Regions from separate parts of the Halomonas sp. G15 genome, predicted to be linked through region 2. Evidence: riboswitches for the same ligand, from Rfam matches in the RefSeq annotation. Region 2 holds a riboswitch; the other holds the start of a gene.
The links. A riboswitch is a leader RNA that binds a small molecule or an ion and turns the genes downstream of it on or off. The one in region 2 is predicted to bind thiamine pyrophosphate.
Positions count from the first base shown of each region.

Region 1: another riboswitch for thiamine pyrophosphate. It lies ahead of LWH48_RS05730 (NUDIX hydrolase); the one in region 2 lies ahead of thiM (hydroxyethylthiazole kinase).

Region 1 is NZ_JAJSPA010000008.1:10,695-17,688, reverse strand. Features, by position in the region: gene LWH48_RS05770 (LysE family translocator) at 1-354, shown strand, start outside; gene LWH48_RS05765 (AraC family transcriptional regulator) at 313-1,131, opposite strand; gene LWH48_RS05760 (AzlD domain-containing protein) at 1,406-1,741, opposite strand; gene LWH48_RS05755 (AzlC family ABC transporter permease) at 1,734-2,465, opposite strand; gene LWH48_RS05750 (helix-turn-helix domain-containing protein) at 2,462-2,989, opposite strand; partial or broken gene LWH48_RS05740 (IS3 family transposase) at 3,222-4,366, opposite strand; gene thiD (bifunctional hydroxymethylpyrimidine kinase/phosphomethylpyrimidine kinase) at 4,427-5,224, opposite strand; gene LWH48_RS05730 (NUDIX hydrolase) at 5,221-5,700, opposite strand; TPP riboswitch at 5,747-5,864, opposite strand; gene LWH48_RS05725 (hypothetical protein) at 5,990-6,373, opposite strand; gene LWH48_RS05720 (LysE family translocator) at 6,730-6,994, opposite strand, start outside.
Region 2 is NZ_JAJSPA010000049.1:11,112-18,105, reverse strand. Features, by position in the region: gene LWH48_RS16410 (DMT family transporter) at 1-95, shown strand, start outside; gene thiE (thiamine phosphate synthase) at 140-757, opposite strand; gene thiM (hydroxyethylthiazole kinase) at 747-1,568, opposite strand; TPP riboswitch at 1,601-1,699, opposite strand; gene LWH48_RS16395 (hypothetical protein) at 1,773-2,033, opposite strand; gene LWH48_RS16390 (DUF3413 domain-containing protein) at 2,231-4,072, shown strand; gene LWH48_RS16385 (cytochrome b) at 4,178-4,696, shown strand; gene LWH48_RS16380 (phosphoethanolamine transferase) at 4,705-6,396, opposite strand; gene LWH48_RS16375 (ATP-binding protein) at 6,480-6,994, opposite strand, start outside.

The sequences.
Region 1 (6,994 bases), on a different contig from region 2:
GCCTTCCTACTGTACCTGAGTGTAAAACTGGCCATGGACAGCGGACAACTTCCAGAGAACGGCACAGAGAAGGCTCCCGGCTTCGGTACCGGGGCGCTAATGCAGTGGCTTAACCCCAAGGCCTGGCTGGCCTCGGCTTCCGGCATAGGCGCCTACACCAGCGCGAACGACCTGCAACAAATCCTGCTATTCGCCATAATTTATCTCCCGATCTGCTGGCTGTCACTCGCCTGCTGGGTATATGCCGGTGCATTTATGCGCCGCTATGTTCATAAACCTATAATACTGGTCACTATAAATCGTATATTGGCCTTACTTCTCGCTATCAGTTGCATTTATCTGCTGATGGGATGAGGAGTTCCGATATTGGTTTGGCGTTGCGGCCATCAAACGCTTGAAAGTGCGCTGGAAGTGCGGTTGGTCAGCAAAACCTGCGTTCATGGCCGCCTCCACAATGGGGGTGCCGTTTTTCAGCTCACGGCGTCCGAGTTGAACACGCCGGTTCACCAAGTAGGCATGGGGTGTCAGACCAAAATACTGCCTGAACGCACGAATCAAGTGGCCGGCACTGTAACCGGAAATCTCGCAAAGTGTATCGAGCGAAACATCCTCCGCCGCATGATCATCCAGATAATTGGCCAACACCACCAATGCTTGCGGTGCCCTTTTATCCTGAATCTCAGGTAGTGTTGCCAACACTTGCATCAAGTCTGACAGAAACCCCACTGTCTCTGTCTGTTTTTCCAGAAGCTCACGCTGCGGGTCCAGAAGGCAGCCCGCCATGCGGCAATAGCGTTCATACCATATTGGCTTAGAGACTGTTGCCGTATGGATGTCCTGCCACTTCCGTTCCGGAAGTAAACCCGCCTGAAACCGCAAATCCGTCAGCCAGTCGATATCCACATACAGCATCAGATACGCCCACGGCTGACTGTCGATGGGATTGCAGGCATGGACCCACTCCGGATTCATCAGCACAAGGTCGCCAGCACCCACCCGATAATGATCGTTCCGATACCGAAAAGTACTTTCACCCCCGGTGATGGCCCCAATCGACCACTGGGTGTGGCTGTGAGGGGAGTAGCACACCTGGCGACCATCCTCAACCTTGCGCAACTCTACATAGGGCATGCGGCTTTCTCGCCAGAAGAGAGGCTTACTTTGACTGCTCATAAATTATAACTGTCCTGATATTTTGTCTCCGACATTCCGTATTCTTCAATAAGCAGGTGCCAACAACTTTCGCTTCGTGAAACCGAATTCGGCGGCTTCATAACAACATGAATTCGGATGGAATGGAGTGGTCTGTAGCGCGTCAATCTGGATGAGAAACCAGCGACCATAACGCCATCGAATCGGCGTCACACAGCCAACCACACTGTCCGGCCAACTGATGGATGATAGATTATCCAAACAACGTCACGACCACCCCGTAGGTCGCTATCCCGGCTGCGACCGGCCAGCCCAGGGTGCGCGTGCGCCACCAGACGGCGAGGGTCGCTATCATACCGATGATAGTGGCCAACCAGGCGAGGGGCCCGGCTGTCACCGGCACCAACGAGACTCCAAACACAGCGGCGACCATCAGCGGACCAAGCAGGCTCAGCCATTGGGGCATGGCCTCGGGGGCGTCGTCACCGAGCCGCTTGAGGCGACGCTGCATCCACAGTAGCGGAATTAGGCGCATCAGCAAGGTACCTAGCGCAGCGGCTAGCACGGCGATCCACAGGGCGTTACTCATGGTGGTCTCCTTGCATGGCAGTGTCGAATTTCACGACCTGGAAACACAGCATGCCGCATATGGCGGCGAGGGGAATCGCTGCGTTGGTCAAACCCAGGAGCGTCAGCAGCAGGGAGCTGGCGATGGTAACGCTCAACGCCAGGCTCCAGCGCCGGGAGGTGAAGCGGGGCGCCACCAGCACCAGAAACAGAGCGGGCAGGGCGAAGGGTAGGATCTCGCCCATCAGCGCCCAACGGGCGACCAGCTTACCGCCGGCCAAGGCCCCAAGCGCCGTGCCGCCGACCCAGATCGCCCAGGCCAGCAGGGCGGCACCGGTGAACCAGCCGAGGCGCTGAGCTTCCGGCAGCTGGGGCAGGCGAGCGTGGGCCAGGGCGAAGACCTGATCGGTCAAGGTGTGCATCAGCCAGCCCCACCAACGGCTGGAAGTTAGCCAAGGCGCCAGATTGGGGGCGTAGACCACATGGCGCAGGTTGATCAACAGCGTCATTGCCACCACCAGCCACAGCGGAGATCCGGCAGCGATCATGCCGACGAACAGGAACTGTGACGCGCCGGCATAAAATAACGTTGAGATGATCACTGCCTCCCAGGCATTGAAGCCAGCTTGGGTGGCGACCAGCCCGAAGGAGATGGCCACCGGCACATAGCCGCCCAGCAGCGGAATGGCCTCGCGCATGCCGGACAGCCAAGGGCGGGCCGGCGAGGTGGCAGCTTGCAGGTTCATGAGGCGGGCTCCTCATGATAGATGACGCTGACCAGTAACGTGGCCCAGGTGTCTCCGGTTCGGTAGAGATGGTGCCGGTCGGCGTCAAAGGTGAGGCTGTCGCCGGCGGAGAGTGGCAGGGTCTCACCCTCCGGCCCGGCCTCTAGGGTGCCACTGATCAGGGTAAGGGTTTCTCGCGCGCCGGAGGTGTGGGGCTCGGCGTGTCGCGTAGTGTGGGGCGCGCAGCGCATCCAGTAGGCATCGACCTGGGTCGTGTCCTGGCCCTGATCAAGCAGGCGCACCTCCACGCCGTCTTCTCCCAGCGGCACGCGGATTGGTGCTACTAGAGTGCCAAAGGGGACTTTCAACTGCACCGCCAGGCGCCAGATGGTGTCGAGTGTGGGGTTGCCGTTGCCCTGCTCAAGACGTGACAGGTTCGACTTGGCGATGCCGGCGGCGGCGGCTAATTGCGACAGTGATAGGCCTCGCGCCAGGCGCAGAGCCTGAAGGTGCTGGCCCAAGGTACCGAGTGAGAGCATGTCCATAGTGGGTGGCCTCGAGTTGTTCCTTTAAAAGAGCGTTCTATAAAAGGAACAGAGGCCTGTCAACCGCTCCCCTAGGTTCTGCCTGAAAAGTCAGCACGCAAGCAGCGGTCTATGCAGGCTAGGCATACCATCGCTTTGAAGCTGCTGGCCAGCTTGTCGTAACGGGTGCAGACGCGGCGCAACTCTTTCAGCCAGCCGAAACTGTTCTGGTCAAGTCGTAGCGGACACTTTATTAAGCTGCTTCCGCGATTTTCTCGATCTCCCTCGGCGCGTGGTAGCCAAGGGTCGAGTGGAGTCGGCAGCTGTTGTACTCCATCTAGATATAGGTCACGACGTAGCGCCTCGCTGACTGGCGGGTCCAGTACCGCTGCCCCTCCAGCCATTCGCTCTTCAGAGAACCGAAGAAGCGCTCCATGACCGCATTGTCCCAACAGTTCCCCTTGCGGCTCATGGAGGCCAGGAAGCCGTGCTGAACCAGTCGTTCGCGATACGCACGAGATGCGTACTGGCTGCCGCGATCTGAGTGGTGTAACACGCCCCGGGGAGGTCGCCGGCGGCCAATGGCCATCTCCAGGGCGTCCAGGGTGAGTGACGCCTTCAGATGGTCGGCCATGGCCCAGCCGATGACCTGCCGGTCGTAGAGGTCCAGTACCGCCGCCAGGTACAACCAGCCTTCCAGGGTCCAGATGGCGGTAATGTCGGCCACCCACGCCTGATTGGGCTCAGGCACCGTGAACTGCCGCTTGAGCAGGTTGGGAGCCACTGGCAACCCGTGGTCGCTGTCCGTCGTATGCCGGTAGCGGCGACGCTGTCGGCAGGCGACATCGGCTTCCTGCATCAGGCTACGTGCCTGATAACGACCGACTGTATGACCTCTGCGATGGAGTTCCTTGGCCATTCGCCGGCTCCCATAGCTACCACGTTTCTGATCGTGGATGTCCTTGACCTCCCGGTGCAGGCACTGGCGCTGCTCATCGGGTTCACGCTGACGCCAGGCATAGAAGCCACTGCGGCTGACGTCCATGACACGGCACAACACCACGACTGGGAAGGAGGCCTTCTCCGACTCGATGAACTGGTATCTCAGCTCGACTCTCTCGCGAAGAAGGCCGTGGCCTTTTTTAAAACTTCCTTTTCAATCCGCAGCTTACGAACTTCTTCGCGAAGTTTCTTGATCTCGGCATCCCGCTCATCCGCCTGGTCGTCAGTCACACCATCCTCCCGATCACGTTGCTGGCGACACCAGCGATCCAGCAGGCTGCGATCGATATCCAGCCGCCTGGCAGCCTCGGAGATGGCATAGCCCTCTCCTCGAACCATGTTGACCGCCTCAGCCTTGAATGCGTCGGAGTACCGACGTCGCGTCTTCTTGGTCATGAACACCTCCAATGCCTCCAGTATGAGGCTTACCGGGGTGTCCGCTCCAATTAGACCAGTTCAATTCCAGATGGCATGGAAGTGATGGACAGGACCATGGCCATCACCGACCTCCAACGAGTCGGCGGCAGCCAAAGCGGCCGTCAAGTAGTCTTTGGTCTCGCGCACGGCAGTCGGAACGTCCATGAGCGGCAGCAATGCGATAATGGCGGCTGATAGCGTGCAGCCAGTGCCATGCGTATTACGCGTCACTATGCGAGGAGCTTCCAGTACACACGTCCTGCCTTTGCCATGCAGCAGGTCGATGCTATTTTGTCCATCCAAGTGGCCGCCCTTGAGTAACACCCAGTCTGCTCCCAATGCCTGAAGTGGTTCAAGCGCCAATCGCATTTCTTGCGTGGACTTGGGCTCGGACTGTTGCAGCAAATCACCGGCTTCCGGCAAATTGGGGGTGATCAGTGTGCAAAGCGGTATCAGCGTGTCACGAAGGACAGTCACCGCGTCGGGCGCCAACAGACGATCCCCGCTCTTTGCAACCATCACGGGATCGAGGACGATCGGGCATTGCGCACGCCCGCTCAAACGATCTGCGATGGCCACGGCTATCCCCGCGTTGGCCACCATGCCGATCTTGACTGCATCTACCCGAACATCATCGAACACCGCGTCGATCTGGTCGGCGATGAAATTGGGCTCCAGTGCTACGAAACTACGCACGCCTTGGGTGTTCTGCGCCACCGCGGCCGTGATGGCGCTCATGCCATAGGCACCTAATGCGGAAAATGTCTTCAGGTCTGCCTGGATGCCGGCGCCCCCTGTGGGATCGGTGCCAGCAATGCTCAGCACGTTAGCGATCATGAGTCGACTCCCGTGCGAAGCGATAGCGCGAGCCGGAAGGCGCGGCGAGCCACTGCGGCGATGTCGAAGCTCTGCGCCAATTCGGTCGAATCGAGATCCGCATCGGCGAACCAGCGCGCGTCCAGCGCGTCATCGCCGCCACGCGGCTCGCCGACGTGCCAGTCGAACAGCGTGGCAATGAGGATATAGTGCTGGTGCAGCACGTCGCCTTCGTCTGCCCGCTGGTCGAACACATTGACTGCATCGAACACCTGTACAGGTTTGCCCTGAACGCCGGTTTCTTCGAGCAGTTCGCGTTGCGCTGCGTCGGCGGCAGACTCTCCGAAACGGATCTTCCCGCCCGGAAACGCCCATCGCCCCGCGTCCGGCGGATTCGAGCGACGTATCAACAGAATGCGGTTCTCGCGGACCACGGCCGCAAGTGTCGCCACCACTGGCCGAGCCACGGCATGAGGATCGTTGGTCGAGGAAGACACGACGGCGGTTCCTTCATCAAAGGAGAGCCATCCAGCAGCAAGCGGCGAGCAGAAGAATATCCGTCCCTTCGCCGGTATGACCCGGATCAGGATCAAAGGGTAGCTGCGTTGTAAAACGCCTGGCAGTATCTCAGCCCGCTAGCCGGGGCCCCTTCGGTTCATTTGGTCGTTCCAGAGGAACGAGTCTTGTTAGTTTAGTGCATGCCAGCCAGCGCGCCCACTGCTAGGTGCCGAGGATCCGAGATAAGCGCTGTATTGGCGGTGGAGTCTGTCAAAGTTTGCTGCTTAATTAGTCACTTTTCTTACGGCATGCAAAAGGTCCATCGGGCTCATAATGTGACAGGAATTCCGGCGGCATGCCCTCCTTGGCAAACTCCGCGCGCAGAAGCTCCAGGGATCCGGGGTCTCGCTTCCCATAGGCCGCCAGCGCGAACAGTGACCGGGCTGTCTCGGGATTGTACCGCGCTTCTGTGAAGGCTTCGTTGATCGCCCTGACCACCTCCTTCCAGTTGTGAATAGGCTTCTGCTGTCGCTCCTTCACCGGCAGGCCGCTGTTGAAGCCGGCCTGCGATTCCGGCCAGAACAGCATCGCCTGCTCTCCGCGCGGGATTACGAGCTGCGATTCGACCATGGTGATGGCGGTGGCTGCCGCCTCCAGCATTTGCAGCTGCACCGCCGGTCCAGCGTAGGGACGCCATCGGTCTTGTCCAGCGCGTGGCGGCTGGCCACAGTGCTCCCAAACATAGCGAATGCTGCCGGTGAAGTGACCCCCTCCCGCAGTACGAGAGTGGGGTGTTCAGCTCATCCAGCACGGTGCGCAGCAACCGGAATCAGAGGCCGGCATGAACAAGGGCATAGAGATGCGTCGTCCCAGCCTCACCTTCGCCGAGGCAGAACGAAACGATAAGGCTTCAAAGATCCGCACTGCTGGGCAGGCAGTGATCGTCGGTAGTGGCGTTATACACACTTGATTAACATAGCTTTATTGAGGCCAAGAACTGCTCATGCTTTGGTTCATAATCAACCACATTAGCGAGTTGCTTGTGCTAGGGTATTTCCCCCTAACACCATGAGCACTCCCCCGCTGATGCGCTGGATAAGCCGAGAAGAATTGCCTTTTCTCTGAAGCCAACGCCTCAATGGACTAGCCAACATCACTACAACAACGTCAGCAATAGAAAACAGAAGATTAGTCGCAATACCCAACCATAGCAACTGCCAGGCAACAGGCACAGCACTTTCTGGCTGAACAAATTGAGGTAAAAATGCAACGAAGAAGAGTGCCGTTTTAGGA
Region 2 (6,994 bases):
GGGTATTCGTGGGCAGCGTGCTGATCATCGGCAGTGGCCTGGCCATCGCCTACCGCGAGGGGCGCACCTCACTCAAGCGGCGCCCTACCGCCTGATCCCTAGCCGCTGCTGCGCGTCCTGGCCCTGTCCCGGGATGAGTTCAGCCTCGGGAGAAGAAGGCCCGCGCCGCGGCCTCGGGGTCCGGCATGCCGCAGATCGCCGAGATCACCGCCAGTCCGTCGGCACCGGCCTGGCGCGTCGCCGCCAGGTGCTCGACCTTGAGTCCGCCGATGGCCACGCTGGGCAGGGGGCTCGCCGCCACCAGGGTGGCCAGCCCCGCAAAGCCCAGCGGCTCGGCGTGGTCATGCTTGCTGGGAGTGGCGAATACCGGGCCGAGTCCCAGGTAGTCGAGGCGCTCGGCGTCGATGCGTGCCATCTGCGCCAGGGTCTGCACCGAGAGCCCCAGTATCGCCTGCTCGCCCAGAGCCGCTCGGGCCTCGGTAACCTCGCCATCATCCTGGCCGATATGCAGGCCGTCGGCACCGCTCTCCACCGCCACCGCCAGGCGGTCGTTGATGATCAACGGCACGCCGCTGCCGGCCAGCGCCGCCTTGAGCCGTCGCGCCTGGTCGATCATCTCGCCGTCCGATGCGTGCTTGTCGCGCAGCTGTATCATCGTGGCACCCCCGCGCACTGCGGCCACCGCGGTCTCCACCAGGCCGTGGTCGGCGCACAGGGCGGGGTCGGTGACGAGGTAGAGGGAGAGGTCAAGGCGCATCGGTCACCTCCAGGGTGGGCAGGGTGGCAAGCTGGTCGTGGTCGAGGGCGTAGAGGGCATCGAGGAAGGCCACGGCGAAGCTGCCGGGGCCGTTGGCGACCTCACCGGCGCGGCGTCCTGCCTCGCCGTAGCAGGCGAGTGCCGCCACGCTGGCCGCGAAGGGGTCCTTTGCGCCCACCAGGAAGGCGGCGACCACGCCGGTGAGCGCGCAGCCCAGGGTGGTGACCCGGGGCATCAGCGCATGGCCGCCCGGGATGCGGGCGAGGCGCTGGCCGTCGGTGACGAGGTCGACCTCGCCAGTCACCGCCACCACGGCATCAATGCGGCGTGCCAGGGCCACGGCGGCCTGCTCGGCGGCTTCGGTGGGATCGCTGCTGTCCACGCCGCGCCCACCGCTGCCCTGTTGCTCCAGGGCCAGGATCTCAGAGGCGTTGCCGCGGATCACCGTGGGGCGTCGCTCCAGCAGGCGCCTGCCCGTCTCGCGGCGGTAGGCGGTGGCACCCACCGCCACCGGGTCCAGCACCCAGGGCCTGCCCGCCAGCCGTGCGGCCTCGGCGGCCTCCTCCATGGCCTCGACCCAGAGGGGGGAGAGGGTGCCGATATTCACCGTCAGGGCATCGGCGAGGGCGGCGAACTCGGCGGCCTCCTCGCGGGCATGCACCATGGCCGGCGAGGCGCCCAGGGACAGCAGCACGTTGGCCATGGGGTTCATGGCCACCAGATTGGTGATGTTATGAATCAGGGGTGCGCGCTCGCGCAGGCGAGCGAGATGGGCGGCGGGGTCGATCGGGCCGCGGGTGGCGGTGGTCATCGTTCCTCCCGGGCGCGGGAGGTGCAGGCGGCGGGGCGGGCTGCACGACTCCCTACGCCGGCATGATCCGGGTCAGGTTCCAAGGGTGCGTCTCAGCCACGGCGAGTCCCGCGGCGCCCCTGTCGTCGAGCCACACTATCCACGTCCCGGGGAGGACTGTAAAGGCCGAGCAATGCCTCTGGCGAGGCGCTCGAGCAGCGAGGTTCATGCCATCACATGGAAGCCCGCCAGGGTAATCAGGCTGGCCAGTACCAGGCTGTTGACGGTGTCCCGTGCTTCCTCGTCTTGCCAGCGCTCGGGGGTGAGCAGGACGAGCGCCAGGGTGCCCAGGGCGGCGAGCCCCAGCGGCAGTTCGATGGGTTCCCAGCCGGCGGCCAGCACGCCCAGGGCCAGCAACGCCAGGCCGATGAGCAGCAGCGGCACGATGGCACGGTTCTCGGTGACGAGGGTGTCTGCGAGTGTCATTATCGGACTCCGGGTCATGGTGTTGCCTCGGGTTGCGGCGGTATCAGCATGCACCATGACTGTGGCGCGCCTTCCTTAAGGATTGCTTAAGGTGGCATGACCAGAGTGTGACGGCGCCGATCCCGGTACCTTTCCACCACCCGACAGGCCGTGTATCGCGGCTTGGTGTCGGGCCCTTTCATGATCGTGGTCATCACATGCTTGCATCCCTTCTCCATCGCTGGCGCTGGCTGGGCGCCTGGACCCTGGCCAACCTGCTGCTCGCCTGGCTGATCAGTCTGCGTTATCTCCCCTACATGGCTCCCGAGGGCGCCGAGCAGTGGGGCTACCTGCTGCTGGTGTTCCTCGGTCATATCGGGCTTCTGGTGTGGCTTGGGGCCTTGCCGCTGCTGCTGCTGGCCCCGCTGCTTCGGGCGCCCTGGCTGTGGCTGGTCACCACCCTGTGGGCCGGCCTGTTGCAACTGGTGCTGCTGCTCGACACCTTCGTCTACGCCCAGTACCGCTTCCACCTGAGCGGTTTCATCCTCGATCTGCTGGTCAACGCTGGCGGCGACGTCTTCAGTTTCTCCTGGCTGGCCTGGGCCCTGGCCATCGGCGGTGTGCTGGCGATGCTGGCGCTGCAGGGGGGCCTGGGGTTATGGCTCAAGCGGCGTCCACTGTCGCGGCCGGTGCTGCCGGCACTCGCCCTCGGCCTGTTGGCCCTGCTCGGGGTGCACGGCTGGCACGCCTGGGCCGACGCCCACTACGACCGCGACATCACCGGTATGACCCGCCATGTGCCGCTGTTCTATCCCGCTACCGCCAAGCGCCTGTTCGTCAAGCGGGGCTGGGTTGATCCCCAGGCGGTGCGCGACCAGGTGGAGCTGGAGGCGGCACAGGGAAAGGCCCATGACCTGGCCTATCCCTCGGCGCCGCTGAGCTGCTCGCCGGCGGCTGCGCCCCACAACCTGCTGCTGGTGGTGCTGGACAGCGTGCGCCACGACCTGCTGACCCCCGAGGTGATGCCCAACCTGAGTCGCTATGCCGGTCGCCCAGGCTGGTACCGGGCCGCCGAGCACTTCAGTGGGGGCAACTCCACCAAGGCGGGGGTGTTCAGCCTCTTCTACGGCCTGCCGGTCACCTACTGGGATGCCTTCACCGGCGGCCAGACGCCGCCGGTGCTGATGGAGAAGCTCGAGGCCGCCGACTATCGTTTCCAGGTGCTCTCCTCGGCGACCCTGGTGAGCCCCGCCTTCGACCGCAACGTCTTCGCCGGCCTGGAGGACGTCTCGCTGACCCCGGCCCAGGGCGAGCCCTGGGAGCGCGACCGGAAGATCACCGACGACTGGTTGGCCTGGATGGAGGCCTCGGTGGAGTCGCCCGATGCTGCGCCCTTCTTTGGCTTCCTCTTCTACGACGCCGTGCATGGTTACAGCCATCCCCCCGACTCCCCGCGCTTCACTCCCTACTGGGAGCAGATCAACCATATGGCGCTGGGTCCCGACTTCGACCCCGAGCCCTACTGGAATCGCTACCGTACCGCGGCGCGCTACGTGGATGCGCAGCTCGGGCGAGTGCTTGACGACCTCGAGCGACGCGGCAGGCTCGACGATACCGCCGTGGTGATCACCTCGGACCACGGCGAGTCGTTCAACGAGCATGGGCGGAACTACTGGGGACACGGCAGCAACTACACCCCGGAGCAGGTCCAGGTACCGCTGGTGATGCACCTGCCGGGGCGCCCCGGCGGTGTGCTCGAGGGGCGCACCCAGCATGCCGATATCGCCCCGACGCTGCTGGAGGAACTGCTCGGCTGCGAGGCCGCCCCCGAGCGCTATACCTTGGGGCGCAGCCTGCTCGCCCCCGGGGGCGAGCGTGACTGGCTGCTCTCCGGTAGTTACATGGGCTACGGCATCCTGTTGCCGGAGTACCAGATCGCCGTGCATCCTACCGGCGCCTTCGAGGCCTACGACTACCGCATGAACGAGCTTGAGGAGGTGCGCCCGGCCCCCGAGGTCTCCCGCGAGGTGCTGCAGGCGCTGTCGCGCTTCTATCGTTGAGCGGCACCGGGTGAAGATGAACGGCGCATGAATGCGGCGTTAAGGCTGGCGTCAGCCGGGGTGCGGTACAACGGTCGTCGTCCATCGACCGAGGAGGATGACGACATGAACTGGCTGGATTCCGAACAACGTTACGGCGCCGTCTCGCGGGCGCTTCACTGGAGCATGGCCACGCTGCTGCTCCTGATGCTGGGCACCGAGTGGCTGGCAGAGGTCGTCGGGATGAGCGAGCGCGAAGCGATGGTGCTGCACAAGAGCGTGGGGGTGCTGCTGCTGGGGCTGCTGGTGTTCCGGTTGCTGTGGCGCCGGGTCAACCACGGCCGGCTCGAGGCCCATGCGCACTGGAAGTGTGCGGCCCGGTTGGGACACCTGGCGCTCTACGCGGCGATGCTGGTGATCCCTGTGAGCGGCCTGCTCGTCGCCCTGGGCAGCGGCCACGGCGTGGAGTTCTTCGGCCTGCCGCTGATCGCGCCCGGTGCCGAGATCGAGTGGCTGGAGGAGGCCGCCGAGGAGACCCACGAGGTGCTGGCCAACCTGCTGTGGCTGCTGATCGGCGGTCACGTGGCGGCCAGCCTGGCGCACCAGTTCTGGCTGCGCGATCACACCCTGAAGCGCATGGCCTGAATATTCTGCTACTCCTGCGTGATCAGCGCTCCGGGGGCTTGTGCCTCCGGGGCGCGGCAGTTTGCCGTCAGGTCCAGGGAGTCCTTGCGAACCTCGCTCTCCACGCCAAGCAGGCCGAGCAGAGAGTGGAACAGGTGGGCATGGCTCAGTGAGGCGTCACGCTGGGCAGTGAGGCAGTCGCTCGTCAGTCGTTGGCTGCCCAGGAAATCATCGGATGCCCACCACACCATGGGCACGCGGGTCTGCTCCCGAGGAGCGATGGCGTAGGGCAGGCCGTGTAGATAGATCCCCTTCTCGCCCAGTGACTCTCCGTGGTCGGAGACGTACAGCATGGCCGTGGCCAGGGATTGACTCTCCTCCAGCACGCCGATGATCCCGTCCAGTACGTTGTCGGTATAGAGGATGGCGTTGTCGTAGCTGTTGACGATCGCCTCGCGGGAACACTGGGCCAGGTCCGCCGTGTCGCAGGTGGGCGTGAAGGCCCGGAAGGCGTCGGGGTAGCGCTGGAAGTAGCTGGGGCCATGATTGCCCAGCATATGCAGCACGATCAGGGTGTCGCGATCGAGCGAGGCGACCCGCCGTTTCAGCTCCTCCACCAGCACACCGTCGAGGCATTCGTCTTCGTCGCACAGGGCCGGATAGGTCGACGGCGACGGTGAGGCTGCCTCGACGCCATCGCAGATTCCCTTGCAGCCCGACTGATTGTCGATCCATACCACGCGATAGCCGGCGCGCTGCACCACGTCCAGCAGCGTCTCATGGCTGCGGGTGAAGCGTTCGTCGTAGTCGCTTCGCCCCTGCGGGGAAAACATGCAGGGCAGCGAGACGGCGGTGCTGGTACCGCAGGTGGCCACCTCGCTGAAGTTGACGACCTCACGTTCGGCCAGCCGCGGGGTAGTCTGCCGCGGGTATCCGGACAGCCCCCAGTTGGCGGCGCGCACGGTTTCTCCGACCACCAGCACCAGCAGACGCGGAGCGCCGTCGGCGCTTGGCAGGCGTCGTGCATCCTCGCCGATGGGCAGGCGCTCCTCGGGCAGCGGTGGGGGCGCCGCCATCACCTGGCCGGTGGAGACGATGGCATTGCCCGGTGTCACCAGATAGCGAAGCTCATGATGGTTGCGCATCAGCGAGGAGAGGCTCTGGAAGGAGAGCAGCAGTGCCCCGACGAGCACGACGACACTACCCAGCCACCACAGTGCACCGGCCCCCAGGCCGTGCTGCCAGCTGCGCCGGCGCAGCGGCCAGCCCCATACCAGGGACAACGGCAGCAGGCCGAACAGCAGCAGGTAAAGCACCAGGCCCGGGGTAAGCAGCTCGCCTGCCTCTCGGGTATCCGTCTGCAGCACGTTATCGATCATGTGGGTATCGAAGTAGGTGCCGTATTGGCCTGTGAAGTAGCTGACCGAGGCGGCGACCATCACCAGGGCAGTCAGCAGCGGTTTGACGGTCACGCGGCCGGCCAGCGGCAGGAAGACCACCAGGTGCAATCCGGTCACCACCACGCCGTAGGCGACCAGCAGGCCCCAGTCGCCAAGCCCCGTGGGCGGCTCGGCCTCGATTACCGCCGACCAGAAGCGTCGGTTGTAGAAGAGCGTGAAGCCAAGGCACACCAGCAGGGTCAGGGCCTGGGGAGAAACCGCTGGCAGTCGGGAGCGGAACCGCAGGAGACTATCTATCCGCGAGTTATTGGTTTCAGGCATTGGCTGAGTCCAGGAAGGTAACCCAGCCATGCTGACGGGCTCGTCTTAACGAAGCCTTATTTCAGAGGCACCAGCGCAAAGGCTCAGGCGGCCCGCGGAAGCGTCGCCACGGCGCGCAGACCGCCGCCGGGGGCCTCCTCCAGGCGGAGCGTACCGCCATGGCGGGCCAGCAGGCGCTCGACGATGGAGAGCCCCAGGCCGGCGCCGGCTCCGGGGCCGGCGCGATGGAAACGCTCGGTAACGCGCTCGCGCTCCGCGGCGGGAATCCCCGGGCCCTGATCATCCACTCGCAGCGTCAGTCGGGTCGCCTCGGCGGCCAGGCTCACCGTTACCCGGCCGCCGTCCGGGGTGTAGCGCAGGGCGTTGCCGACCAGGTTCTGTACCAGGGTGGCGATGGCACCGGGTTCGGTAGCCAACCGCCAGTCACTCTCCTCGTTCGCGGTGAGGTCCAGCGCCTGGCCGCGCTCCACCGCCAGCGGCGAGAGCTCGGCCAGGGCCTCGCGAACCTCGACCAGCAGGTCACCGGCGATCCGGGCGCTCGACTCCTGCTCCTCCTCCTCGGGCTCCAGGCGCGCCAGCGTCAGCAGCTGGGTGACCA